One region of the Streptomyces sp. NPDC127117 genome, then DNA from elsewhere that is predicted to be linked to it. Evidence: riboswitches for the same ligand, from Rfam matches in the RefSeq annotation. Region 1 holds a riboswitch; each other region holds the start of a gene.
The links. Region 1 has a riboswitch for cyclic di-AMP ahead of ACFVH0_RS19535 (M23 family metallopeptidase). Riboswitches for the same ligand answer to the same signal wherever they lie in the genome.

Region 1 (6,969 bases):
CACCCTCGACGCGCACGCCGACCACCCCGGTGTCCGGGTCTCCCTGGAGGTCCCCGCCTCCCGGCTGGCCAAGGCCCTCGCGCTGGTGGCCGAGGCGCTGCGGGCGCCCGCCTTCGCCGAGAGCGAGATCGAGCGGCTGGTACGCAACCGGCTCGACGAGATCCCGCACGAGCAGGCCAACCCGGCCCGGCGTGCCGCCAAGCAGCTCTCCAAGGAGCTGTTCCCGGCCACGGCGCGGATGTCCCGCCCGCGCCAGGGCACCGAGGAGACGGTGGCGCGGATCGACTCGGCGGCCGTGCGCGCGTTCTTCGACGCCCACGTCCGGCCGTCCACGGCGACCGCCGTGGTAGTCGGGGACCTCACCGGCATCGACCTGGACGCCCTGCTCGCCGACACCCTCGGCGACTGGTCCGGAGACGCCGCCGCACCCCGCCCCGCCCCGCCGATCACCGCCGACGACACCGGCCGCGTGGTCATCGTCGACCGTCCGGGCGCGGTGCAGACCCAGCTGCTGATCGGCCGGATCGGCGCCGACCGGCACGACAGCGTGTGGCCGGCCCAGGTGCTCGGCACGTACTGCCTGGGCGGCACCCTCACCTCGCGGCTCGACCGGGTGCTGCGCGAGGAGAAGGGCTACACGTACGGCGTGCGGGCCTTCGCCCAGGTGCTGCGGTCGTCGGCCCCGGACTCCGCCTCGGGGGCGACCGGCGCCGCGATGCTCGCCATCAGCGGCTCGGTGGACACCGAGTCCACCGAGCCGGCGCTGAAGGACCTGTGGACGGTCCTGCGGACCCTGGCGGCCGAGGGCCTGACCGACGAGGAGCGCGAGACGGCCGTGCAGAACCTCGTGGGTGTGGCGCCCCTGAAGTTCGAGACGGCGGCCTCCGTCGCGGGCACCCTCGCCGACCAGGTCGAGCAGCACCTGCCGGACGACTACCAGGCGCAGCTGTACGCCCGGCTCGCGGAGACCGGCACGGTCGAGGCGACCGCGGCGGTCGTCAACGCCTTCCCGGGTGACCGGCTGGTCACGATCCTCGTCGGCGACGCCGCACGGATCGAGGAGCCCGTCCGGGCCCTGGGCATCGGAGAGGTGTCGGTGGTCACCGGCTGACGTCCGGCCCGTCACAACAGGTCCCAACTCGACATTTCGCCGCATATCAGGACAGAAGGAAGGCCCTTGCGAGTGTCATCTCGCCAGGGTCTTCCTTTTTGTCCGTTCTGGGGGAAGGTTGCCTGTCTGCCCTGTGGGATGCGCTACAAAATGGCCTGTCCGTTTGGTGAATGAAAGTGACCCCGCTTAGCGTCGGCTCGACTGCCCGTCACTCGTATGCCGCATCCGCGACGTACCGGACAGTCATCGCCGAGTCCCCGTCAGGCGCGAGCCTGGGGAGCCGGGGACCCACGCAGTCCCTGGGGTGAATCGGACGCCTGAGCCCGGATGGGCCGGGGTGTCCGTAGGAGACCTTCCTGCTCCGAACCCGTCAGCTAACCCGGTAGGCGAGAAGGAAGGAAAGGACCAGCCACTCCATGGCGTTCACCCGTGCCACCGGGAAGCACCGTGCCCCGAGCCGACTGACGCGCGGCAGCGCGAAGGCCGTCGGCGTCGCGGCTCTGGCCACCACCGGCGTCATCGGCGGCCTGGCCGCTCCCGCCTTCGCGGCGGACTCCGACGCACCCTCCGTGAGCGAGACCGGTCTCAACCAGGTCATCGCCATCGACAAGACCCTCGCCGACCGGATCGACGCCCAGGCCGACGCCCAGCAGCATCAGGCCGACGTCGCGGCGAAGGCGAAGGCCGAGGCCCACCGGAAGGCCGAGGCCAAGAAGAAGGCCGAGGCAAAGGCCAAGGCGGCGGCCGAGGCCAAGGCCGAGGCGAAGCGCGCCGCCGAGGCCCGCGCCGAGAAGGCCCGCGCCGCCCGGTCCGCCGAGCGCACCCGCCTGGGCTCCTTCCAGCTCCCGGTCGCGGGTTCGTACGTAAGCACCGGCTACAAGTCCAGCGGCTCGCTCTGGTCCTCCGGCAGCCACTCCGGCATCGACTTCCACGCCGCCTCCGGCAGCTCCGTCGTCGCCGTCGGCGCCGGCACGGTCGTCGAGGCCGGCTGGGGCGGCGCGTACGGCAACAACATCGTGCTCCGGATGACGGACGGCACGTACACGCAGTACGGCCACCTCTCCTCGATCGGCGTCTTTGTCGGCCAGAGCGTCGGCGCGGGCCAGCAGATCGGCCTCTCCGGCTCGACCGGCAACTCCACCGGGCCGCACCTCCACTTCGAGGCCCGGACGACCCCGTCGTACGGGTCCGACATGGACCCGGTCGCGTACCTGCGCGCCCACGGCGTCCACGTCTGACCGACGCCCACCGCACCACCTCGTCGAAGGCCCCGGCAGCGCGCCGGGGCCTTCGCCATGCCCGCCTCCTCGACCGCGGGAGACGACCGGCCGCCGAACCGTCCCGTGGCCAAAAGATATTCATGAATTTCCGCCCGGCATCGGAAATGCAGCCGCATTGCAATAGAGTCGCGGAACAGGCGTCGGCCGGCCGCGTTTCGCGGGGATTGAGGCGGAGGTTCGGACATGCGCATTCCGGCGCATTCGGTATGCACGGCAATCCGTGACGACATCGTCTCCGGTGTCTTCGAACGCGGCAGCCGTCTCACGGAGGAGTTGCTGGCCCGCCGTTACGGGGTTTCCCGCGTCCCGGTACGGGAGGCGCTGCGCACCCTGGAATCCGAGGGCTTCGTCGTCACCCGGCGGCACGCGGGCGCCTGCGTCGCCGAGCCCACCGAACTGGAGGCGGCCGACCTCCTGGAGGTCCGCACGCTGCTGGAGCCCCTGGGCGCCGCCCGCGCCGCGCAGCGCCGCACCGAGGCGCACCTCAAGGTGCTCCGCGGCCTCGTGCGGCTCGGCCAGGACCGGGCCCGGCGCGGCGAGGGCGAGGATCTGCGCTCACTGGGCGGCTGGTTCCACGAGACGCTGGCGCAGGCCTCCGGCAGCCCCGGCCTGATCGCGCTGCTCACCCAGCTGCGGCACAAGATCGACTGGATGTACGCGGTCGAGCAGCCCGCCCGGCCGGTGGATTCCTGGGCCGAGCACGGGGCGATCGTGGACGCGGTGGCGCGCGGCGACGCGGAACGGGCCAGGACGCTGGCCGCCCACCACGCGGAACGGGCTGCGGCCGCGCACCGGCTGCGACGGCGGCCCGGCACGCCCCGGGCCGACCGGGTGAGGACCTCGCAACATTCCGTAAACACCGCGGGTGTCCGCCATTAACAATCGCGCCGTATACAAAGAGAAGTCATTGTGCGGGGCGCATTCCGAGTGGTCCGGATTTTGCCTTCCTGGATTCTGCCCTGCCCGGATTCCGCTCCACCCGGATTTCGTGGGCCTGGATCCTGGGTGCCGGAATTCATCCTGCAAGCACCGGAAAAACAAAAGAGCCGCAGACCCGGTTCAGGGTGCCACGGCTCTCTCGCGGAAGATGTTTCAGACGGTCTCCGGGAGTTCCTCAAGTCCGTCGGCGACCAGCTTGGCCAGACGGTCCAGGGCGGCTTCGGAGTTGTCGGCCTCGGAGGCGAGCACGATCTCCTCGCCACCCTGCGCGCCGAGACCGAGGACCGCGAGCATGGAAGCGGCGTTCACCGGGTTGCCGTCGGCCTTGGCGATCGTCACGGGGACGCCGGAAGCCGTGGCGGCACGGACGAAGATGGAAGCGGGGCGGGCGTGCAGGCCCTCGGCCCAACCGACGTTGACGCGGCGCTCAGCCATGGTTCTGCCCTTCACGAATCAACAGTTGTCTAGACCAGTCTCTCACGCGGTGCGCGGTGCTCCGGCCGACCCCGGGAACAGCCCGTAACGCCTGCGGACCCGCCGATCGGCCCTCTCAGCCTGCCCCGGCCCCGAGGCCTACGCGACCGCTGACGGAGCCGTACTCTTTGCCCATGCAGCCCGCGCCGGAGCAGAGTCCGCATCACGCTTATCCCGACCACTGGGAAGCGGACGTGGTGCTCCGCGACGGAGGCACCGCGCGCATCAGGCCCATCACCACGGACGACGCCGAACGGCTGGTCAGCTTCTACGAGCAGGTTTCCGACGAGTCGAAGTACTACCGGTTCTTCGCCCCGTACCCTCGGCTGTCCGACCGGGACGTGCACCGCTTCACCCATCACGACTACGTCGACCGGGTGGGGCTCGCCGTCACGGTCGGCGGCGAGTTCATCGCGACCGTCCGCTACGACCGGATCGACGAGCGGGGCAGGCCCGCCTCCGCCCCCGCCGACCAGGCCGAGGTCGCCTTCCTCGTCCAGGACGCGCACCAGGGCCGGGGTGTGGCCTCGGCCCTCCTCGAACACATCGCGGCCGTCGCCCGCGAGCGCGGCATCCGCCGCTTCGCCGCCGAGGTGCTGCCGGCCAACAACAAGATGATCAAGGTGTTCCGGGACGCCGGGTACACCCAGCAGCGCAGTTTCGAGGACGGCTCCGTCCACCTCACCCTGGACCTCGAACCGACCGCCGAATCCCTCGCCGTCCAGCGCGGCCGTGAACAGCGGGCGGAGGCACGGTCCGTGCAGCGCCTGCTGGCCCCCGGCTCCGTCGCCGTCATCGGCGTCGGCCGGACCCCCGGCGGTGTCGGCCGCACCGTTCTGCGCAACCTCCTCGGAGCCGGCTTCACCGGCCGCACGTACGCCGTGAACCGCGCCTTCGCCGCAGACCGGGCCACCGTCGACGGCGTCCCCGCCCACCGCTCCATCGGCGAGATCGAGGAGCCGGTCGACCTCGCGGTCGTCGCCGTCCCCGCCGACCGGGTTCCGGAAGCCGTCGCGGACTGCGGCGAGCACGGCGTCCAGGGCCTGGTGGTGCTCTCCGCCGGATACGCCGAATGGGGCGCCGAGGGCCGGGAACGGCAGCGCGAACTGGTCCGGCAGGCCCGCTCGTACGGGATGCGGATCATCGGCCCGAACGCCTTCGGAGTCATCAACAACGCCGAAACGGTCCGGCTGAACGCCTCGCTCGCCCCCGAGCCGCCCGCCCCCGGACGCATCGGCCTGTTCACCCAGTCCGGAGCGATCGGCATCGCGCTGCTCTCCGGGCTCTACCGGCGCGGCGCGGGCCTGTCCACCTTCATCTCCGCGGGCAACCGTGCCGACATCTCGGGCAACGACTTCCTCCAGTACTGGTACGAGGACCCCGACACCGACGTCGCCCTGCTGTACCTCGAATCGCTCGGCAACCCCCGCAAGTTCACCCGCCTCGCGCGGCGCACCGCGGCGATGAAGCCGGTGGTCGTGGTGAAGGGCGCCCGGCACAGCGGTTCCACGCCGCCCGGCCACGCGGTGCCGATCAGCCGGATCCCGGACGCGACGGTCTCGGCGCTGATGCGGCAGGCGGGCGTGATCCGGGTCGACACGGTGACCGAGATGGTCGACGCGGGCCTCCTCCTCGCCGACCAGCCGCTCCCGGCCGGCCCCCGGGTCGCGATCCTCGGCAACTCCGAATCGCTCGGCCTCCTCACGTACGACGCCTGCCTCGCCGAGGGGCTGCGCCCGCGCCCGCCCCTCGACCTGACCACCGCCGCCACCCCGCAGGACTTCAGGAACGCCCTCGCCGAGGCCCTGGCCGACGACGGCTGCGACTCGGTGGTGGTGACGGCGATCCCGTGGGTCGGCGAGGACGGCGAGGCGGAATCGGGCGACGGAGAGGTGCTCGCGGCCGCCCTGCACACGGCCGCCGCCGCGGGCCCGGCCAAGCCGGTGGCCGTCGTGCACGTCGAGATCGGCGGGCTGGCCGAGGCCCTCGCCGCGGCCACCAGCACGGTCGCCCAGCCGCGCCCCCCGGCACAGCCCGCCCCGGCCGTGAGCCCCACGCGCACCTCAGCCACCACCCCGCCCGACCCCGGCCCGGCGCCCACGACCCCCGTCACCGGCGCCCCCGGCCCCCGCAACGGCCGGATCCCCGCCTACCCCGCAGCCGAACGGGCGGTGCGCGCCCTGGCCGAGGCGGTGCGGTACGCGCAGTGGCGACGGCAGGCCGCCGCGCCCGGCAAGGTGCCCGAGTTCCTCGACGACACCATCGACGAGCCCGGCACCGCCGGACTCATCGACACCCTCCTCGGCCCCGACCCCGACCCGAGGGGCCTCCAGCTCGCACCCGACCAGGCCCGCGAGCTCCTGGGCCGCTACGGCATCACCGTGCGGCCGACGCTCCCGGCACCCGACCCGGAAGCGGCCGTCGTGGCGGCGGCCCGGCTCGGCTACCCCGTGGCGCTCAAGACCACCGCACCGCACCTGCGCCACCGCGCCGATCTCGGCGGTGTCCGGCTCGACCTCGCCAACGAGACCGCGCTGCGCCGGGCGTACGGCGAGCTGACCGACCTGCTCGGCAAGCCCGCCGAACTCCAGCCGGTGGTCCAGGCCATGGCGCCGCGCGGCGTCGACACCGTCGTACGGGCCACGATCGACCCGGCGGCCGGCGCCGTGCTCTCCTTCGGGCTCGCGGGCGCGCCCTCCGAACTCCTCGGTGACACCGCCCACCGCCTCGTCCCGGCCACCGACCGCGACGCCGCCGAGCTGATCCGGTCCATCCGGGCGGCCCCGGTGCTGTTCGGCTGGCGCGGTGCGGCGCCGGTGGACACCGCCTCGCTCGAAGAGCTGCTGCTGCGGGTGTCCCGGCTGGTCGACGACCACCCCGAGGTGGTCTCCATCGCGCTGGAACCGGTCGTGGTCGCCACCCAGGGGCTCACGGTCCTCGGTGCGAGCGTCCGCCTCTCGCCGCCCCCGGCCCGTACCGACCTCGGCCCCCGCCGCCTCCCCAACTACTGACGCCGGCCGGGGCGGGCACCGTCCCGCCCCGAGGTCCCGGTCCGCCCTGCCGCGCAACGTCCCCGGCAGTCATCCGCCCCCCGTAGGATGGTGCTCATGGCTAAGACCGGTACGACGACCCAGGGGCTGCGCGCGGCGATCGAGCGCAGTGGCT
Region 2 (6,969 bases), on a different contig from region 1:
GCATCGACTTCCCCGTCATGGGGGGCACGCCCGTGATGGCCGCGACCGACGGCACCGTGCGCACCCAGCTGAACAGCGCCTACGGGAACATGGCCATCGTCACCATGGCCGACGGGACCGAGACCTGGTACTGCCACCTCAGTGGCACCAAGATCCGCTCGGGCCCGGTCAAGGCCGGTGATGTCATCGCGTACTCCGGCGACACCGGGAACTCGACCGGTCCGCACCTGCACTTCGAGGTACGGCCCGGGGGCGGAGCGGCAGTGGACCCACTGCCCTGGCTCCGCAGCCACGGCGTCAACCCGACCTGAGCCGAAAACGGGCGGGGCCGCGGCCCCGCCCGTCGCTCGCCCCGTCTACAGCTTCTCGACCGGCGCGTACCGCAGCAGCAGCTTCTTCGGGCGCTCGTCACCGAAGTCGACCGTGGCCTTCGCCTGGTCGCCGACGCCCTCGACGGCCGTGACCGTGCCGAGCCCGAACTGGTCGTGCGTGACCCGGTCCCCGACGGTCAGCGCGATCGTCGGCTTGTCGGAGGTCCGCCGGGTCGCGAAGCCCGAGGGGCCGGAGCGCGAACGCGAGGCGGACAGCGACGAGGTGATCCCCGACGTCGGTCCGGCCGGTGCCGCCATCGGCCCCTTCCGCTTCCACTCCAGGTGCTGGTCCGGGATCTCCTCCAGGAACCGCGACGGCGGGTTGTACGAGGGCTGCCCCCACGCGCTGCGCATCGCCGCCCGGGTCAGATAGAGCCGCTCGCGGGCCCGGGTGATGCCGACGTAGGCGAGCCGCCGCTCCTCCTCCAGCTCCTTCACCTGTCCCAGCGCCCGCATGTGCGGGAAGACGCCGTCCTCCATGCCGGTCAGGAAGACGACCGGGAATTCGAGGCCCTTCGCGGTGTGCAGCGTCATCAGCGTGATGACGCCGGAGCCGTCCTCGTCCTCGTCGGGGATCTGGTCGGAGTCGGCGACGAGCGCGACCTTCTCCAGGAACTCCGCGAGCGTGCCCGTCCCCGCGCCGGTGCCGGTGGCCGCGTCCGCGCCGTCCTCGCCCGCCGCACCGGCCGCGCCCTGCTCCTGCTCGAATTCGAGGGCCACGGCGGCCAGTTCCTGAAGGTTCTCGATCCGGGTCTCGTCCTGCGGGTCGGTGGACGCCTGGAGTTCGGCGAGGTAGCCGGTGCGCTCCAGGACGGCCTCCAGGACCACCGCGGGGCCCGCGCCCGATTCGACGATCGTGCGCAGCTCCTCCATCAGGGTGTTGAACCGCTTGACGGCGTTGGCCGACCGGGCCGCCATGCCGTACGCCTCGTCGACCCTGCGCAGCGCCTGCGGGAAGGTGATCTTCTCGCGCAGGGACAGCGCGTCGATCATCGCCTCGGCACGGTCGCCGATGCCGCGCTTGGGCACGTTGAGGATGCGGCGCAGCGGGACGGTGTCCTCCGGATTGGCCAGGACGCGCAGGTAGGCCAGGATGTCCCGGACCTCCTTGCGCTCGTAGAAGCGCACGCCGCCGACGACCTTGTAGGGCAGGCCGACGCGGATGAAGATCTCTTCGAAGACGCGGGACTGCGCGTTCGTACGGTAGAAGATCGCGACGTCACCGGCCTTGGCGTCGCCCGCGTCGGTGAGCCGGTCGATCTCGTCGGCGACGAACTGCGCCTCGTCGTGCTCGGTGTCGGCGACGTAGCCGGTGATGCGGGCGCCGGTGCCGGCGTTGGTCCAGAGGTTCTTGGGGCGGCGGCTCTCGTTGCGCTCGATGACCGCGTTGGCGGCGGACAGGATCGTCTGCGTGGAGCGGTAGTTCTGCTCCAGCAGGATCGTGGTCGCGTTCGGGTAGTCCTCCTCGAACTGGAGGATGTTGCGGATGGTCGCGCCGCGGAAGGCGTAGATCGACTGGTCCGCGTCACCCACGACGCACAGCTCGGCCGGGGCGTCGCCCTCGCCCGCCGGGCCGACCAGCTCGCGCACGAGGGTGTACTGGGCGTGGTTGGTGTCCTGGTACTCGTCGACCAGGACGTGGCGGAAGCGGCGGCGGTAGTGCTCGGCGACGTCCGGGAACGCCTGGAGCAGGTGGACCGTCGTCATGATGATGTCGTCGAAGTCCAGCGCGTTGGCCTCGCGCAGCCGGGACTGGTACATCGCGTAGGCCTGGGCGAGGGTCTTCTCGAAGCCGTCCGCGGCCTGGCCGGCGAAGGTCTCCTCGTCGATCAGCTCGTTCTTCAGGTTGGAGACCTTGGCGGTGAACGACTTCGGCGGGAAGCGCTTCGGGTCCAGGTCGAGGTCGCGGCAGACCAGGGCCATCAGCCGCTTGGAGTCGGCGGCGTCGTAGATCGAGAACGACGAGGTGAAGCCGAGCCGCTTCGACTCGCGGCGCAGGATGCGTACGCACGCGCTGTGGAAGGTCATGACCCACATCGCGTTGGCGCGCGGACCGACGAGCTGCTCGACGCGCTCCTTCATCTCGCCCGCGGCCTTGTTGGTGAAGGTGATCGCCAGGATCTGGCCGGGGTGCACCCCGCGCTCCGCGAGCAGGTGGGCGATCCGGTGGGTCAGCACCCGGGTCTTGCCCGAGCCGGCCCCGGCGACGATGAGCAGCGGGGAGCCCGCGTGGACGACGGCGGCGCGCTGCTCGGTGTTCAGCCCGTCGAGGAGCGCCGCGGAGTCGATGACGGGGCGGTGCGCGCCGTCGCGGTAATAGGCGTCCCTGGGCGGCGGGGGCCCGTCGAACACGCCCGCGAAGAGGTCCTCCGGGACCGCTTCGGGTACGGAGTCCTCGGGGGGCGGCGGGGGCTCTTCCTCCGAGTGCTGGAGGCCGGCCAGGAAACTGTCGTCAAAGAGGCTGCTCATCGCTTGTCGAGTCTAGGCCGCCGCACCGACACCCGTCGGCCTCATGACGAACCGCACACGACCGACGGCACACAAAGAGAGCGGTCACCCACTCCCCGTAAGGGAATCCGGTCGGCGGCACCCCGCTCCGGCAAGGTCACGAAAATGTATCGGGCATATCGAACATCAACCTTCACAGCAGCACCATGGGTTGGCTAGCGTGCTCGACCGGGCGGCCCGTACCCCCTTGAGGCGAACCACGCCTAGCGGGCGCCCCCGCCGAATCCGGGCTGCCTTCAATGGAGTTCGGAACCGGGGACCCACACGCAGTACCGGGGTGAATCGGTCCTTATCCCCCACTCGGACCGTAGGGCAGCCTTCCGTTCCGCCCGAACCCGACAGCTAACCCGGTAGGCGGTCCACGGAAGGAGATGCCGGCCTTGGCGTCGCATCGCAAACCGCGCACCCGGGTGCGCACCACCGCACCGGCCGTCGGGCTCACCACTGCGGCCCTGGCGTCCGTGACCCTGCTCTCCACGCAGAGCGCCGTGGCCGCGCCCGATCCGAAGCCCCGCGTCGAGGACGTACAGAAGAAGGTCGACGACCTCTACCGGCAGGCGGGCACCGCGACCCAGCAGTACAACCAGGCGAAGGAAGCCTCCGCCGCCCAGCGCGCCAAGGTCGACGCCCTGCTGGACGACGTCGCGAAGCGCGCCGACAGGCTCAACGACGCCCGCAGGACGCTCGGCACCTACGCGGCCGCGCAGTACCGCAGCGGCTCCATCACGCCGAGCGCGACGTTCTTCCTGGCCGACGACCCGCAGTCGTACTTCGACCAGAGCCAGCTGATGGACCGGATGACCAGCCGGCAGCAGAAGGCGATCACGGACTTCCGTACGCAGCAGGCCAAGGCGGCGAAGAAGCGTTCCGAGGCGGTGCGGAGCCTGGAGACGCTGACGACGACGCAGACCACGCTGCGCACCAGCAAGCGGAACGTCCAGAAGAAGCTGGGCGAGGCGCGCACGCTGCTGTCGAAGCTGACCGCCGAGGAGAAGGCGCGACTGGCGGCGATCGAGCGCAAGAAGGAGGCGGAGGCCGAGCGCAAGGCGCAGGAGCTGGCGAAGCAGCAGGCCGCCGCGAAGGCCGAGGCGGACCGCGAGGCCGAGGAGGCCGCGAAGGGGTCGGGGGGCGGCAGCGGTACGGGGACGGGCAGCGGGACCGGCTCGGACAGCAGCGCCACCACCAAGGCGGAGAAGGTCCTCGCCTTCGCCAGGGCCCAGCTCGGCAAGCCGTACGTCTGGGGCGCGACGGGCCCGGCGTCGTACGACTGCTCCGGGCTCACCCAGGCCGCCTGGAAGGCGGCGGGGGTCGGCATCCCGCGCACCACGTGGGACCAGGTCAAGGTCGGCACCCGGGTCGCCACGGCGGACCTGCGGCCGGGGGATCTCGTCTTCTTCTACGACGACATCAGCCACGTCGGCATCTACAAGGGCGACGGGATGATGATCCACGCGCCGAAGCCCGGCGCGAACGTGCGCGAGGAGTCGATCTACTACATGCCGATCTACGGCAGCGTGCGCCCGGCGTAGCGTGCCTCCACCCGTCGCGCCGCCCCTGCACCGGGGCGGGGGCGGGGCGGGGGGGGGGGGTGGACAGCCGGGGGGTTGAGTATTTGTTGGTGGGGAGCCCCCCCCCCCCCCCCCCCGCGGCCCCCCGCTTCCTTGCCGCCGGGGCCCCACGGCCAGGGTGAGCGGCAGCGCAGCCGAGCGCCGTGCCGCCGCGGCCACTTGGGCCAGACTCATCGGATTCTCACCACTTCTCCCGCCCGCGCCGAGGTCGGGCGGCCGTCTCTCGCCGCGATCCGCCCCGACACCACAACGGTATCGATGCCTTCGGGTGCCAGCAGGGGGCGGTCGAAGTCGGCGGTGTCGCGCACCGACGACGGGTCCAGTACGACCAGATCGGCGACGGCCCCGTCGCGGACCACGCCGCGGCCGGTGAGCCCGAACCGCCCGGCGGGCAGGCCGGTCATCTTGTGCACCGCACTCTCCAGCGGGAGCAGTCGTTCGTCGCGGGTGTAACGGCCGAGTACCCGGGCGAAGCTTCCCGCCCAGCGCGGATGCGGCCGACCGGGTTTGGGGACACCGTCCGAGCCGATCATCGACAGCGGGCTGGCGATGACCCGGCGGACGTCGTCCTCTCGCATGGAATGGCTGATGATGGTCACTTCGCCCTGCTCGGCCAGCAGGAGATCGCAGGCCAGGTCGACCGGATGGATGCCGCGCTCGGCCGCGAGGTCGGCGATGCTGCGCCCCTCGGCCTCGGGCCGCGTCCGCGCGGCGGCCACCGAGATGAGGTCCCAGCCGCCGTTTCCCACGGTGTTCTCCCACCCCTCGACGCCCCGAGCGATGTCCGTCCTGATCCGGTCGCGGGTCTCGGGCCGGCGCAACCGTTCCAGCAGCGCACCGACGCCGCCCTCACTCGCCCACGGGGGCAGCATGGCGTGCAGGACGGTGCTGCCCGCCGTGTACGGATAGACGTCGCACAGCACGTCCACGCCTTCGGCGCGGGCTCGTTCCAGCCGGGGCAGGGTGCGCAGTGTGGCGCCCCAGGCGTGCCGGCCCGCGGTCTTGTGGTGGGAGATCTGCAGCGGGGCGCCGGAGCGTACGGCGATCTCCAGGGCCTCCTCCAGCGCGGACTCCACCTGTGACATCTCGTCGCGCAGATGGGTGACGTAGGGCTTGCCGTGACGGGCGGCGACCCTGGCCAGCGCGACGATCTCCTCGGTGTCGGCGTACGTGCCGGGAGGGTAGATCAGCCCGGTGGACAGACCGGCCGCCCCCTGGGCCAGCGACCGGTCGAGCAGCGCGCACATGGCGTCCAGCTCGTCGGGCCGCGGCGGCCGGGCCTCGAAGCCCATCACTCCGGCGCGCAGCGTGCCGTGGCCGATCAGCGAGGCGATGTGGGTGTGGCGCAGAGCCGGGTCCTGTCCGGTGGCGAACGCGTCGAAGTCCACCGAGGGCCGCACCGGTCCGAGCCCGAACGTCACCCTGAGATGCTCGGCGAGCTCCGGCAGCCGGCGGGGGAGCGAGGGGAACAGGCTGGTCCCGCAGTTGCCGCAGATCTCCGTGGTGACGCCCTGGAGCAGCGGAGCGAGACGGAGGTCGTCGATCGGCTCCGTGGTACCGCCGGCTCCGTGGGGCGCGGCGAGGGCGTCGGAGTGCGTGTGCACGTCGATGAAGCCGGGGGCGACGACCCGCCCGGCCACGTCCAGGGTCTCGACGGCCGAGCCAGGGGCGCCGGCGGGGAGCACGGCGATCCGCCCGTCCACCACCGCGACGTCCGCTTCCCGGGCCGGTGCGCCGGTTCCGTCCACGAGGGTGCCGCCGCGCAGCAGCAGATCCAGGGGGCGGCCCATCACAGCACCGTCGACAGGAAGGCCCGCGTGCGGTCGTGCCGCGGGGCGGTGAACAGCATGTCGGGGCTACCGGCCTCGACGACGGCACCCCGGTCCATGAAGAGGACCCGGTCGGCGACCTCGCGGGCGAAGCCCATCTCGTGGGTGACCACGACCATCGTCATACCGCTGCGGGCCAGGTCGCGCATGACGCCGAGCACCTCGCCGACGAGTTCGGGATCGAGGGCGGAGGTGGGTTCGTCGAAGAGCATGAGGGTGGGCTCCATGGCCAGTGCGCGGGCGATCGCCACGCGCTGCTGCTGCCCGCCGGACAGCTGCCCCGGGTAGTGGTCCGCCCGGTCCGCGAGACCGACGTCGGCCAGCAGCTCGCGGGCCTGCTTCTCGGCCTGTGCACGGGTCCGGCCCTTGACGGCGACCGGACCCTCCATCACGTTCTGCAGCGCTGTGCGGTGCGGGAACAGGTGGAACCGCTGGAACACCATGCCGATCCGCTCGCGCTGGCGCCGCACGTCCCGGGCCCGCCGCTCGCGCAGCACCCGGCCGGACGGGCCGTGCTGTTCGTAGCCGACCAGCTCACCGTCCATCCACACCCGCCCCGCGTCGATCCGTTCGAGGTGGTTGAAGCAGCGCAGCAGTGTGGATTTCCCGGACCCGGAGGGGCCGATGACACAGAGCACCTCACCGCTGCGGACGTCGAGGTCGATGCCCTTCAGTACCTCGGTGTCACCGAAC
Region 3 (6,969 bases), on a different contig from region 1:
CGGACGGGGTGAACCACCGCTCCGGTTCATCTGGCGGCAACACGTCCGGAACACTTCCGCGCGACCTCACAACGGCCTTGCGAGCGGCCCCGGATGCCCATCCGGAGCAGAAGTGCCCTCCACAGAGCCGAATTCCTTGTGAAGAAGTTCACGAACTTCGTCGCGACGTGTCCCGCGAACCACCGCCCGGGTGGCCCACGAGGGCTCAAAGGTGCAGGCCAAGGCACGCGTGAGCGCCCTGTCCGGGGCGCTCACGCGCAGCCGTTTCAGGCGATCGACCAGCCGATTCCATCGAGGATGTCGTGCTCGCTGACGACGACCTCGCGGGCCCCGGTCCGCTCCATCACGGCGAGCAGGATCAGCGCCCCGGACGTGATCACATCGACCCGTCCCGGGTGCATCGCGCCGATCGCGGCCCGCTCGGCGTGGGTGGAGCCGAGCAGCCGTCCGGTGATCTCCTGGACCTGCTCGAAGGAGATCCGGGAGTGGTGGATCGCCTCGGAGTCGTACGCGTCCAGCCCCAGGGCGATCGCGGCGATCGTGGTGACCGTCCCGGCGAGGCCGACGAGGGTGGCGGCCCCGGCGAGCGGGACGCTCTCCTCGGCGAGGTCGAGGGCGGCGGCGATGTCGGCGCGGATCGCGGCGATCTGCCCGTCGGCCGGCGGGTCGGTCACGACGCCGTCGCGCACCAGGTGCCGCTCGGTCATCCGTACGCAGCCGATGTCCACGGACCGCGCTGCCCGTACGTGGTCGTCGCCGACGACGAACTCGGTGGAGCCACCGCCGATGTCCACGACGAGATACGGCTTCGCCAGGTGGTCGCGGCCCGCGAGCTCCTTGGTGGCTCCGGTGAAGGAGAACTCGGCCTCCTGGTCACCGCTGATCACCTCGGGCTCGACGCCCAGGATCTCCAGCACCCCGCGGACGAAGTCGTCCCGGTTCTCCGCGTCGCGGGAGGCGGAGGTGGCGACGAAGCGGATCCGCTGCGCCCCGTGCTCCTTGATCACCGTCGCGTACTGCCGGCAGGCCGCGAACGTCCGCTCCAGCGCCTCGGGGGCGAGCCGGCCGGTACGGTCGACGCCCTGCCCGAGCCGGACGATCTCCATCCGCCGGTCGAGCTCGACGAACTCACCGGTCGACGGATCCGCGTCGGCGACGAGCAGACGGATGGAGTTGGTACCGCAGTCGATGGCGGCCACGCGGGTCATGAAGCACTCCCAAATAAAGCAGACAAAGCCCCTCCGGCAATCGAGGAGCAATTCCAGCCCCTCCGGCGATCGAGGAGCGGGGGTGCGGGGGCGGAGCCCCCGGAGGAACGGTCAGCCCTCGTCCGGCGCGCCGCACGGCGAGACGCACGGCCCCTTGCGCCACCACTCCGGCAGCATCGCGATCGCCTCGTCCCCCAGCGGGTTCACCCCCGGCCCCGCGGCCAGCGAGTGCCCCACCAGTACGTGCAGGCACTTCACCCGGTCCGGCATGCCCCCCGCGCTCGGAAAGCCCTCCAGCACCTCGATCGCGTCACGCCGGGCGATGTAGTCCTCGTGCGCGGCCCGGTACGCGGCGGCCAGCTCGGGGTCCGTACCGAGGCGCTCGGTCATCTCCTTCATGACCCCGTTCGCCTCCAGCGTGCCGATCGCGGAAGCGGCACGCGGGCACGTCAGGTAGTACGTCGTCGGGAACGGCGTACCGTCCTCCAGCCGGGGCTGCGTCTCGACCACGTCCGGGTTGCCGCACGGGCAGCGGTGCGCGATCGCGCGCAGACCGCGCGGCGGACGCCCCAGCTGCTGCTGGAACGCGGCGATGTCCGCCTCGGTGGGCGCGGTGGACTCGGTCTGGGGAGGGGGCGTTTCCATGCCTGCCTAGGTTCTGATCGGGCTGCTCGAACTGCGGTTCTGCAGATGGATGAAGAGAGTCAGTCGCGGTCGGCGCTGTCGACGCCGTCCCAGAGGTTGGAGTGCCACGGCCGGCCGGACTCGCCGGTCCTGCCCTCGCGCTCCTTGACCGCGTCGGGGTCGATCACCGTATAACCGGTCTCCCCGGGAAGAAGGTAGTGCAGGTGCGTACGGGCCAGCTGCCGGATGTACGCATCGTCCTGGAGGCGCGCCTTCTCGTCGCGCAGCTCCTCGGTACGGGCCTTGGCGTCCTGCGCCCGCCGCTGCTGGTCGGCGATCTCGTCCCGCTGCGAGACGTACTGCCGCATCGGGTACGCGAGCACGACCACCAGCGAGCAGACGACCAGCGCGAGGAACGCCGCCCGGCCGGTGAGCCGTGAGCGGCGGGCCTGGCGGCGGTTCTGGGACCGGTAGACACGGGCCGCGGTCTGCTCGCCGAGCAGTCGCAGCCGGGTCGCGGTGGAGAACCGGTCCCGGTCCTTCGCGGCCATGTCTCCGCCTCCCCACTACGCACGTCCGTCCCCGCACACGGTACGGGACCGAGTGCGGGGACGGACGGACGCCATGGCCTTCGGGCCCCTGACGGGCCGAAAGGGATGATCAGCCCTCGCTGTGCCTACTGGTTCGCGGAGCGCTGTGCCTACTGGTTCGCGGAGCGCTGTGCCTACTGGTTCGCGGAGCGCTGTGCCTACTGGTTCGCGGAGCGAAACCGCGGGAACGCCGAGCGGCCCGCGTACACCGCGGCGTCGTCGAGGATCTCCTCGATGCGCAGCAGCTGGTTGTACTTGGCGACGCGGTCCGAGCGGGCCGGGGCGCCGGTCTTGATCTGGCCGCAGTTCACCGCGACCGCGAGGTCGGCGATGGTGACGTCCTCGGTCTCGCCGGAGCGGTGCGACATCATGCACTTGAAGCCGTTGCGCTGGGCCAGCTCGACGGCGTCCAGGGTCTCGGTCAGCGAGCCGATCTGGTTGACCTTGACGAGCAGGGCGTTGGCGGAGCCCTCCTCGATGCCGCGGGCCAGCCGCTCCGGGTTGGTGACGAAGAGGTCGTCGCCGACGATCTGCACCTTGGCGCCGAGCTTGTCGGTGATGACCTTCCAGCCGGCCCAGTCGTCCTCGTACAGCGGGTCCTCGATGGAGACCAGCGGGTACGCGGAGACGAGCTCCTCGTAGTACTCGGTCATCTCGGCGGCCGAGCGGGACTTGCCCTCGAACTCGTACTTGCCGTCCTTGTAGAACTCGGACGCGGCGACATCGAGCGCCAGCGCGATGTCCTTGCCCGGGACGTAGCCGGCTTCCTTGATGGCCTCGACGATGAGGTCGAGGGCGGCGCGGTTCGACTCCAGGTTCGGCGCGAAGCCGCCCTCGTCGCCGAGACCGGTCGACAGGCCCTTGGTCTTCAGGACCTTCTTCAGCGTGTGGTAGACCTCGGCACCCCAGCGCAGCGCCTCGGAGAAGGACTCCGCGCCGATCGGCGCGATCATGAACTCCTGGATGTCCACGTTGGAGTCGGCGTGCGAGCCGCCGTTGAGGATGTTCATCATCGGAACGGGCAGCAGGTGCGCGTTCGGGCCGCCGAGGTAGCGGAAGAGCGGCAGGTCCGAGGCCTCGGAGGCGGCGTGGGCGACGGCCAGCGAGACACCGAGGATGGCGTTGGCGCCGAGCGAGCCCTTGTTCTCGGTGGCGTCGAGGTCGAACATCGCCTGGTCGATCAGCCGCTGCTCGGTGGCGTCGTAGCCGACGAGCTCCGGGCCGATCTGCTCGATCACGGCGAGAACGGCCTTCTCGACGCCCTTGCCCTGGTAGCGGTTGGGGTCACCGTCGCGAAGCTCAATGGCCTCGAACGCTCCGGTGGAGGCGCCGGACGGAACGGCAGCACGGCCCGTGCTGCCGTCGTCGAGGCCGACCTCTACCTCGACCGTGGGGTTTCCGCGGGAGTCGAGGATTTCCCGGGCTACGACGACGTCGATGGACGGCACGAGGCATCTCCTTCTGGGATATGACGCTGATTGTGCAGGGTCGCTTTGGCCTTGCGACAAGAGCCTAACCGGCCCGGCCCGATCAGTCGGCCGACCGCCCGACCCCTGGGACGAAAAAGGACCCGAGGGCACACATTGCCGGACAAACAGCCAGAAACATACTGGTCGGTAACTACAACAAATGAACGATCCGGCGCTCCCCCGAGCACGAACGGCAACGCCCCGGTCCGGCGCACACGGGGATGCGCGCCGGGCCGGGGTGATGCTCGGGGAGGAGCGAGCCGCGACTACTTCGTCAGGTGCAGCTGCTGACCCGGGTAGATCAGGTCGGCGTCCTTGACGATGTCCTTGTTCAGCTCGAACAGCTGCTGCCAGCCGCCCTCGACCTTGTTGTCGGCGGCGATCTTGCTCAGCGAGTCGCCGGAGACGACCTTGTACTCGCCGTCGCCCTTCTCGACCTTCTCGCCGGTCGGGGTGGTGACGGTCTTCTTCGACTCGGCCTGCGGGGCGGCGGAGCGGTCCGAGCGGGAGGCGGCGGGGGCCTCGGTGCGCTCGGCCGGCTTCGGCTGGGCCTGCTGGGTCGGCTGCGACTGCTGCTTCGGGGCGCTCTGCTGCTCGGAGGCGCCGGAGCTCGCGGTGGAGTTCGAGGAGGAGTTCGAGGAGCCGGTGTCGACGCCCGGGTCGACGCCGTCGTTGGTCAGGCCGCCGGCGCCGGCGCAGGCCCAGGCACCCGGGCCCTGCATGTCGAGGAGCTTCTCGGCGGTGGCGATCTGCTGGGCCTTGGTGGCCAGGTCGGCACGGGCGGCGTACTGCGTACCGCCGGCGGCGGCCCAGCTGGACTGCGAGAACTGCAGACCGCCGTAGTAGCCATTGCCGGTGTTGATGGACCAGTTGCCACCGGACTCGCACTGGGCGACGGCGTCCCAGGTGGCGACGGAGGCGGCGGAGGCGCTGGTCGCACCCATCAGGGGCACGGCGACTGCGGCACCGGCGACACCGGCGAGCGTGGCGATACGGACGGCCTTGGACGGGCGGCGGTGCTTGCCCTTGCTGGAAAGCAGCATGGAACTTCTCCTCACCGACGCCTACGAGGTGAGCTGTCGGGTTCGGGCCAAGTGAGTTGCCCGGTCGCACGTCCTAGCACGCGACTTCACCCCAAGCCGGTCCTGATGCGTCTTTCGACGATCGGGCCCGGCGCTTACCTGGGTCCCCCGCTCCTGCCTACGGCGCTTTACGCGTCTGTTCCCTTCGACCGACGGCAGGATTCGGCGTGACGGTCGACGGGGCCCGCGGTGCGAGCGGTTCCGACCGTAAACATACGCAACCCCCACATTCAAAGATGGACACATCGGACAATAAGCCCCTACTTGCATCTGAAGAACCATCGTTTCCGCAGGTGGGGCACGATGCGGAAGGGCTCCCCGGACGCGACACGCCAGTTGACGCAAAGAGACCCATGTCTCACTTACGCATAAGCGGACATAGGTCCCTGAACTACCCCGGTTTCGAGGGCGTTTTTAGTCGATTATCAGACTGCCCTCACTTGGCCTTCACATCGAGATCGAGGCTCTGGCCAGGGAGGATGAGGTCCGGGTCGGCGCCGACGGCACCCTTGTTGGCCTCGTAGAGCGCGGGCCAGCCACCGGGGACCTTCTGTGCATCAGCAATCGCCCACAGGTTGTCGCCGACGCGAACGGTGTACGTGCCGTCGGCGGGCGTGTCGGTCGTGTCGCGTGCGTCGTTGCCGCCGCGCGAGGCATGACGGCCCGCCTCACGGCCGCCGCCGTCCGTACCGCCGCCCTGCTCGGGGGCCGGCGCGCCGCGGTGCTTGCCGCCCGTGCCGCCGGACGCGTCGGGCGAGCCTGACGCGTCGCCGGGCGCCCCGGAGGGGACGTCGGTGGACGCGTCGGGGGACGGGGTGGTCGAGGCCGTGGGCTTCGGGGACGGCGAGGTCTTCCCTGACGGCTCGTCGCCCTTCTCCGAGCCGTCCGCGCCGTCAACGGCGTCCGTACCGTCGGAGGCGCTGTCGGACGGTGTGGCGTCGCCGGACGGGTCCGCCGACGCGTCGTCAGCCGGCTTCGCGTTCCCGGTCGGGTCGTCGGCGGGCACGGAACCCGGGTCCACCCCCGGCAGCGTCCCGTCCACGGCGAGGCCGGAGATGACCGCACAGCTGGGCCAGGCCTTCGGGCCCCGGTCGTCCAGCACCTTCTGGGCCACCGCTATCTGCTGCGCCCGGCTGGCCAGGTCGGCGCGCTCCGCGTACGCCTCACCGCCGTACGCCTTCCAGGTCTCCTGCGAGAACTGAAGGCCGCCGTAGTGGCCGTTGCCGAAATCGGCGCTCCACATGCCGCCGCTCTCGCACTCGGCCACCCGGTCCCAGGTCGTGGCGTCGGCCGCGTGCGCACCGGACGCGCCGAGCAGCGGGATGGCGATGGCCGATCCGGTCACGCCCGCGGCGACGACGATGGCGGGTGCCTGACGGGGGCGACGGTGTCTGCCGTTCGCGGAGCCCATGGGGTTGCCTTCCGTGTAGCTGACGTGTGACTGGTGAGTCGAACGGTGAACCTAGCCGGGTTCGAACGGGAGTCACAAGTCGATGCAGCGCAGATCACGTGAAAGTCACAGACTTGACGAGGTGTCACTTTTCGTGTGGGCGGACCCCGGGGTGAACTCCACGGGAAGCGTGCGAAGTCCGCGCATGATGAGCCCGCCACGCCACCGCAAATCGGCAGGTTCCACCGCAAGCCGCAGGTCCGGAAGGCGATTCAGCAGCGTGGCGAGCGCGGTCTGTCCCTCCAGCCGGGCGAGCGGCGCTCCCAGGCAGTAGTGGATGCCGTGCCCGTATCCGAGGTGCTGATTGTCACGCCGTGCGAGGTCGAGCGTGTCGGGGTCCTCGAAGCGCTCCGGGTCGCGGTCGGCCGCGGCGAGCACCACGAGCACAGGATCCCCGGCGGCGATGTCCTGTCCGCCGAGCGTCAGCGGCTCGGTGGCGAACCGCCAGGTGGCCAGCTCCACCGGTCCGTCGTACCGGAGCAGTTCCTCGATGCCGGTCTCCAGCAGCCCGCTCTCCCCCGCGTCGAGGGAGAGCTGGAGCAGTTC
Region 4 (6,969 bases), on a different contig from region 1:
CGATGGTCTCCGACACCCGGTCGACATCGCGGTCCGTCGGACCACGGCCGCTCGCCACCAGACATACCCGCTTGGCCCCGCCCGCCACCCCGGCGGCGGCGGCCTTCGACGCCTCGTCCGGTTTCAGCCAGGTGTACTTCAGGATCTCGGCCTTGGAACCGAGCCGCTGCGAGCAGTAGGAGCAGTCCTCGGGGCAGAGACCGGACTTGAGGTTGACCAGATAGTTCAGCTTCACGCGCCGCCCGAACCACTGGCGGCGCACCTTTCCGGCCGCGGCCACCACTTCGAGCAGATCGTCGTCGGAGGTCGCCAGTACGGCGAGGGCTTCTTCGCGGGTCGGCAGCTCGCGCCGCAGCCCCTTGTCCGCCAGCGTGTTCAGGAGGTCCATGGTCAAGATCCTGGCCTACCGCACGGCCCTCAGCCAAGGAGGAACCGGACAACAGAGGCCGCCGAGGGTGTGTGTATTGCCACACCATGACCTGTTGCAAGCGCGGTTAGGGTCTGTGAGCTGCCTACAAAAGGGACCGCTCATGCCCTTCGACCCGTTCGACTGGATCGATGCCGAGGCGCGCCGCCGCGCGGACGCCGGACTCGTCCGTACCCTGCGCCCCCGGCCCGCCGTGTCCGGACTCCTGGACCTGGCGAGCAATGACTATCTGGGCCTGACACGACACCCCGACGTCATCGCCGCCTCGGTCCGGGCCGCACGCGAGTGGGGTGCGGGTGCGACCGGATCCCGACTGGTCACCGGCTCCACGGCGCTGCATGCCGAACTTGAGAGCGAACTGGCCGAATTCTGCGGTTTCGAAGCGGCCCTGGTGCTGTCGTCCGGCTACGCGGCCAACCTGGCGGCCGTCACGGCGCTCACCGGTCATGGCTCGCTGATCGTCTCCGACGCGGGCAACCACGCCTCGATCGTGGACGGTTGCCGACTCTCCCGGGCCGGGACCGCCATCGTTCCGCACGCCGATCCCGAGGCGGTGCGCAAGGCCCTTCAGGCACACGAAGGCCGGGCGCTGGCCGTCACCGACTCGGTCTTCTCGGTCGACGGCGACGCGGCACCGCTGCCCGAACTGGCCGATGTCTGCCGGGCCGGGGGCGCCGCCCTGCTCGTCGACGACGCACACGGCCTGGGCGTGCTGGGGGACGGCGGCCGAGGAGCGCTCGCCGCCGCCGGCCTCGCGGGCGACGGGGGCATCGTCACCACGCTCACCCTCTCCAAGTCCCTCGGCAGTCAGGGCGGAGCGGTCCTGGGGCCGGCCCGGGTCATCGAACACCTCGTCAACACGGCCCGAACGTTCATCTTCGACACCGGTCTCGCGCCGGCCGCGGCGGGCGCCGCACTGGGAAGCCTGCGGCTGCTGCGCCGCGAACCGGAGCGGGCCGGGCGGGCCCGCGCGGTCGCCGCGGCGCTGTACGAGCAGCTCACCGGGGCCGGTCTGGCCGCCGTACGGCCGGACGCGGCCGTGGTCTCGGTGCGTGCCCCCTCGGCGGACGCGGCGGTGCGCTGGGCGGCCGACTGCCGTGCCGCCGGCATCGTGGTGGGCTGCTTCCGGCCCCCGTCCGTGCCGGACGGGGTGTCCCGGCTGCGGCTGACCGCGCGGGCCGATCTCACCGAGGAGCAGATCGCCACCGCGGTGTCGGTGGTGGCGCGGACCGCCCCTGTCAGCTGAGCGGACTCCGGCGCAGGCCGGAGACGAACGAGGTCCAGGCCGCCGCGGAGAACCGCAACGGCGGCCTGGACACATCCTTGGAGTCCCGAACGGCCAGCCGCCCGTCACCGAACGGCGCGGCCTCCACACAGTTGTTCATACCCGTGCTGCGGCTGCTGCGCCGCCAACGTAAGTCGTGCTGTGCGAGGCAATCCGACATGAGGCCCCCTCGGGCGGTCCGGGGTCACCGACCGTCGCGGTCGATCGCGGCGATCAGATCCAACGAGTGCTCCGGCGACAGCGCGTGAGCCTGCATGGTGCGGAAGGCCGAGCTGTACGCCTCAAGGTCTTCTTTCCGCTCCAGGTAGAGGCTACTCGTCAAATGGTCGAGAACGACCACATCCAGATCAGAAGTGTTCGGAAATGAGAAGATAACGAAAGGACCGGTGAGGCCGGCATAGCCGCCCATCGAGAACGGCAGCAACTGGAGTTGCACATGGGGCAGTTGGGCCACCCGGGCCAGATGGCGCAGCTGCTCCCGCATCACCCGGCACCCGCCGACCTGGCGCCGCAGCACCGCCTCGTCGAGCACCGCGCTCAGCCGCAGCGGCGGATCGGTCCGCAGTACCCCCTGCCTGGCCAGCCGCACCTCCACCAGTGAGTCCAGCTGACCGGCCGGCAGCCCGTCCAGCGACGCCCGGGTCACCGCACGCGCGTAGTCGGCCGTCTGCAACAGCCCCGGCACCACCGAGGTCTCCAGCGTGCGTGCGGTCCGGGCCTGGGACTCCAGACTGATGAAATCGCGGTACTGGGGCGGGATCAGGCCGCGATAGGCGTGCCACCACCCGCTGCCGCCACCGCCCGCCGAACCCGCCAGCGCGGCCAGGAGATCCCGTAACTGGGTGTCGTCCACGCCGTACGTGTCCAGCAGCCGGGTCACATCGGCCGGTTGCACCCCGCTCACCCCGGTCTCGATCCGGCTCACCTTCGACTGGTGCCAGCCGAGCATCCGCGCCGCGTCCCGACTGGTCAGTCCCGACGCGTGGCGCAGACTCCGGAGCTCCTCCCCGAGCTTGCGGCGTCGAACCGCAGGGCCGTTCTGCATCCGCGGCCTCCCTCCCTCTTCTGCCGAGCGGACAGTGTGCCGCCCACATACGGTCTTGCGTGGCAGGGTTCACCGCTTCGAGCGACAGATATATGCATATCTTGGTGGATCGCCGTCACAGAGGGCAGCATCGGTGGCAATCTGGCGCGAAGCACAACCTGTACCGATCGCGGGTCGGTACAGGTGGGAAAGGGACGGCTCGCCATGGCAGACCATCAGGAAGCAAACGTCACCCTGCCGAGCCTGCCGGTCTCGGTCTCGGCAGCCCGCAGGTACGTGGCCCGGGTGCTCACCGAATGGGGCCTGGCCACCGACACCGATTTCGCCGACAGCATCCAGCTCATCGTCTCGGAGCTCGCGACCAACGCCGTCCAGCACACCTTCGGGCAGTCGCCCACGTTCACGGTGGACCTCCGGCTGGAGCGCGAGGAGGAGCTGTACCTCGGGGTGACGGACAGTCACCCCCGCTGGCCCCGGCGACTTCCCGCCGCCGTCCAGCAGGACAACGGACGCGGCATGGTGATCATCCGCTGTCTGGCCAAGGAGTGCGGGGGCCGGCTCACCGTCACCCCCACTGCCGACGGCGGCAAGACGGTATGGATCGCGCTCCCGTGGAGCATCCCCGTGCAGAGCTGACCGACGCGCTCACCCGGCCTCGCCGCCAGGCCGCTGCGCCGCCCCCGCCCGCCCGAACCCACTGCGCAACAGGGCCTGGAGCGTCGCCGCGGCTGCGCTCGCCCGGTCACCGCGGTGCACCACCGAGATCGTCCGCCGGAAGGAAGCGGGATCCAGCCGCCGCACCGACAGCGGCGTCGGCGACATCGCGGCGACCATCTCCGGAACGACCGCCATCCCGATGCCCGCACTGACCAGCGCGCACACCAGCGCATAGCCGGGCGACTCGCAGACCACGGCGGGCGTCGCCCCGGCCTCGGCCAGCGCCTGCTCGACCCCGCGGCGCGGTGGATGCGTGGGCGCGCTGCTGATCAGCGGTCGCCCCGCCAGTTCCGTCACCGGCAGCCTCCCGCTGCCCTCGGAGAGCATCTGCCCGACCGCCGTGATCAGGACCAGCTCCTCGACCAGCAGCGGTTCGGCGAAGACCCCGGCGGGCCAGGGCGTCGCGGCGGCCGGTTCGTACACATGCGTCAGTGCCAGGTCGACCTCGCCCGCGGCAACCGCGGCGACCCCCTGGGGCGGCTCGTACTCGGTGACCGCCAGCTCCACATCCGGGTGGGCGCGCCGGAAGGCGCTCAGCACCGGCGGCAGCAGATGTATCCCCGCCGTGGTGAACGTGCCGACCCGCAGACGCCCGCCGGAGAGCCCGGAGAGGCGGGTCAGCTCATGGCGGGCCTGGCCCATCTCGTCGAGGATGCGCCGGGCGCGCCCGGCCAGCAGCTCGCCCGCAGCCGTGAGCCGGGCCCCGCGGTGGTGACGTACCAACAGCGCCGCACCCGCCTCCCGCTCCAGTTTGGCGAGCTGCTGGGAGAGGGCCGGAGCGGTGTAGCCCAGCCGTGCGGCGGCCCGGGTGATCGATCCGGCCTCCGCGACCGCCACCAGGGCGGCCAGCCGTGTCGGGTCGTACATTAAGCGTTCCTTTTGGCAGACCCAGAAGATTCCAAGTACACGCTAAAGGCTCCGCAGGGTCAGGGTGGACCCATGGACGCACAACTGATCGCCTTCATCGGGGTCGCCGCAGGAATGGTCGCGCTGCCCGGCGCCGACTTCACCGTCGTCGTACGCAACGCGCTCGCCTCCCGCGGTGCGGGCGTGGCCAGCGCGCTGGGCGTGGCCGGGGGACTGCTGGTGCACACCGCCCTGGCCGTCGCCGGGCTCGCCGCGGTGCTGGTGGCGGTCCCCGCACTCCTGCGCACCGTCCAGCTGCTCGGCGGGGCCTATGTCCTCTACCTCGGCATCAGTGCCCTGCGCGCGGCACGGCGCGACACCCCGGACGGGGAAGGCACCGAGGACCGGAATGCGGACCCGGGGCACGTACGCGCACTGCGGCAGGGCTTTCTGACCAACGCGCTCAATCCCAAGGCGCCGGTCCTCTTCCTGAGCCTGCTGCCGCAGTTCGTCCCCGACGGGGAGCCGCCGCTGCCCAGGACCCTGCTGCTCGCGGCGATCGTCGTCGCACTGGCGCTGGTCTGGTTCCCCGCCGTGGCGCTCCTCGTGGACCGGCTGGGCCGGTGGCTGCGCCGGCCGCGTACCGCGCGCGCCATCGAGGGCGGCAGCGGCGCGGCGCTCACCGCGCTGGGCCTGGTGCTGGTGACCGGTCCGCTGCCGCACTGAGCGGGGGCGGGCCACCGGGCCCGTCCGGCGGCCCCGGACCGCCGGACGGGCGGTGTCTCAGCGGACCCGGCCGTAGTAGACGCTCTTGGTCCAGATCTTTTCCAGCCGCACCACGGAGCCGGTCCTCGGCGAGTGCCAGATCTTGCCCTTACCGGCGTAGATCCCCACGTGGTAGACGCTGCGGCCGTAGTGGAAGAACACCAGATCGCCGCGCTGCCGGTGCGAGGCCGAGACATGGCGGGTCCGGTTGTACTGCTGCTGGGCCGTGCGGGGGAGCTTCTTGCCGGCCTTCTTGAACGAATAGAGCGTCAGCCCCGAGCAGTCGAAGCGGTTGGGGCCGGTGGCCCCCCACCTGTAGGGCGATCCCTTCTTCGACGCCGCGATGTTGAGCGCCTTCATCGACAGCGTCGCCGCCTGGGCGTTTGTCGTGGCGCCCGGGGCGAACATGGTGCCGCCGACGGCGGCGAGCGTGAGAACCGAGGCCGTACCGGCCCGGACGAGCAGAGACGGGACATGAACCTGCGCAGTCATGCGCAACCCTTCGTCAGCCGCCTGTGAAGGATGACCTGTCGGGTTCGGGCTGGCGAAGTTGCCCGGCCGCGTGCGGCGGCTTCACCCCGAGGGTCGACCGGTGTTCAGGTCGACCCGTTGTGCTCGGGTCCTCCACTCCTGCCGATCCACTTCTGTCGACCAGGCATCCGGGCGGCGGCAGGACTCGGCGTCCGCCCGGACCGCCCCGCCGCGGTGGCGGGGGCTTGTCGTCCCAGGGATCTTGACTCACCGACTGCCGGATTTCCGAGCTGAAACAGGGATATGTGAGGCTCCTCACGACTGATCCGTTCGGGTGGACATGATGATTTCTGAGGCTCCGCCGGTGATTCGGACCAGGTTCGTACCTGGGGCGGAAGGGCGGATTCCGTTCACTGTTCACGCGGAAAACGCAAGTTGAGCGATCCCTCCTGAGGGGGACTTCCTACGCCGAACGAGCGAGAATTTTCGGTGGACCCGTCGGGCGTGTCGGGTACGGGAGTTGGGTGACGGTCGCCGGACCCCGGGCCATGGGGAGTTGGCCGGAGTCCGCCGGCCGCCCGGGCTGCGGAAGTCGGTCAACTCGGCGGAGCGGGGGGTACGGTGACGCGCCCGGCCCGTCGTTCCCCGTCCAGCACCCGCAGCGCACGGGCGAGCGTGGCCGCGTGGACCCGCGCCTCGCCGCGCTCGTGCATCAACGCGAGGGCGTCCCGCAGTGCGCGTGACCGCGCGACGAGGGCCTGGGCGGCGCGCAGCGCGCCGTAGGTGTCGCTGCCGCGGGCCGGGTTGATCCGGCCGACCTGGTCGAGGACTTCGAGGTAGCGGTCGATGAACTCCCCCTCGGCGCGGGTCAGTGCGGGCAGCGGTGGGAACTCCGGTGGTCGCATCGGGTGTTCACCTCGCGCCGTGCGACGGCAGAGCGGCGTTCCGGTTCTCCAGGACGTGGTCCACCAGCCCGTACGCCCTGGCGCCCGCCGCGTCGAGGATGAGGTCGCGTTCGGTGTCCTCGGTGATCTGCTCCTCGGTGCGGCCCGTGTGACGGGCCAACAGGGAAGTGAGCATCGTGCGGACCCGTTCCAGTTCCCGCGCCTCGATCTCCAGGTCGGAGGGCCGGCCCTGCACCGGCTCGGTGAGTTCGGGCTGCCGTACGACGACCCTCGCGCCGGGCAGTGCGTACCGCCTGCCGGGAGTGCCCGCGGCGAGCAGTGCGGAGGCACAGGAGCCGGCCTGGCCGAGGCAGTACGTCTCCACCCCGCAGCTGAGGTACTGCATCGTGTCGTAGATCGCGGACATGGCCCCGAACGAGCCGCCGGGCGAGTTGATGTAGAGCGACACCGGCCGGTCCGGTGCGTCGTGCTCCAGGTACATGAGCTGCGCGATCAGGTCGCCTGCCGC

Region 2: it holds a riboswitch for cyclic di-AMP, as region 1 does, so the genes downstream of both, ACFVH0_RS01730 (NlpC/P60 family protein) here and ACFVH0_RS19535 (M23 family metallopeptidase) in region 1, are expected to answer to the same signal.
Region 3: it holds a riboswitch for cyclic di-AMP, as region 1 does, so the genes downstream of both, ACFVH0_RS05385 (transglycosylase family protein) here and ACFVH0_RS19535 (M23 family metallopeptidase) in region 1, are expected to answer to the same signal.
Region 4: it holds a riboswitch for cyclic di-AMP, as region 1 does, so the genes downstream of both, ACFVH0_RS10040 (C40 family peptidase) here and ACFVH0_RS19535 (M23 family metallopeptidase) in region 1, are expected to answer to the same signal.

Annotation. Positions count from the first base shown of each region.
Region 1 is NZ_JBHXTM010000020.1:118,295-125,263, forward strand. Features, by position in the region: gene ACFVH0_RS19530 (M16 family metallopeptidase) at 1-1,111, shown strand, start outside; cyclic di-AMP (ydaO/yuaA leader) riboswitch at 1,349-1,514, shown strand; gene ACFVH0_RS19535 (M23 family metallopeptidase) at 1,528-2,349, shown strand; gene ACFVH0_RS19540 (GntR family transcriptional regulator) at 2,575-3,270, shown strand; gene ACFVH0_RS19545 (HPr family phosphocarrier protein) at 3,484-3,765, opposite strand; gene ACFVH0_RS19550 (GNAT family N-acetyltransferase) at 3,939-6,815, shown strand; gene ACFVH0_RS19555 (DUF5998 family protein) at 6,912-6,969, shown strand, end outside.
Region 2 is NZ_JBHXTM010000001.1:368,588-375,556, reverse strand. Features, by position in the region: gene ACFVH0_RS01740 (M23 family metallopeptidase) at 1-311, shown strand, start outside; gene pcrA (DNA helicase PcrA) at 357-2,840, opposite strand; cyclic di-AMP (ydaO/yuaA leader) riboswitch at 3,087-3,252, shown strand; gene ACFVH0_RS01730 (NlpC/P60 family protein) at 3,260-4,408, shown strand; gene ACFVH0_RS01725 (amidohydrolase family protein) at 4,618-6,237, opposite strand; gene ACFVH0_RS01720 (amino acid ABC transporter ATP-binding protein) at 6,237-6,969, opposite strand, start outside.
Region 3 is NZ_JBHXTM010000004.1:82,922-89,890, forward strand. Features, by position in the region: gene ACFVH0_RS05365 (exopolyphosphatase) at 267-1,208, opposite strand; gene ACFVH0_RS05370 (DUF501 domain-containing protein) at 1,320-1,853, opposite strand; gene ACFVH0_RS05375 (septum formation initiator family protein) at 1,913-2,383, opposite strand; gene eno (phosphopyruvate hydratase) at 2,581-3,870, opposite strand; gene ACFVH0_RS05385 (transglycosylase family protein) at 4,158-4,934, opposite strand; cyclic di-AMP (ydaO/yuaA leader) riboswitch at 4,938-5,109, opposite strand; gene ACFVH0_RS05390 (transglycosylase family protein) at 5,410-6,384, opposite strand; gene ACFVH0_RS05395 (cytochrome P450) at 6,490-6,969, opposite strand, start outside.
Region 4 is NZ_JBHXTM010000008.1:82,302-89,270, forward strand. Features, by position in the region: gene bioB (biotin synthase BioB) at 1-388, opposite strand, end outside; gene ACFVH0_RS10010 (8-amino-7-oxononanoate synthase) at 531-1,673, shown strand; gene ACFVH0_RS10015 (DUF397 domain-containing protein) at 1,666-1,872, opposite strand; gene ACFVH0_RS10020 (helix-turn-helix domain-containing protein) at 1,897-2,757, opposite strand; gene ACFVH0_RS10025 (ATP-binding protein) at 2,962-3,393, shown strand; gene ACFVH0_RS10030 (LysR family transcriptional regulator) at 3,403-4,341, opposite strand; gene ACFVH0_RS10035 (LysE family translocator) at 4,414-5,046, shown strand; gene ACFVH0_RS10040 (C40 family peptidase) at 5,104-5,577, opposite strand; cyclic di-AMP (ydaO/yuaA leader) riboswitch at 5,581-5,761, opposite strand; gene ACFVH0_RS10045 (hypothetical protein) at 6,153-6,461, opposite strand; gene ACFVH0_RS10050 (ATP-dependent Clp protease proteolytic subunit) at 6,469-6,969, opposite strand, start outside.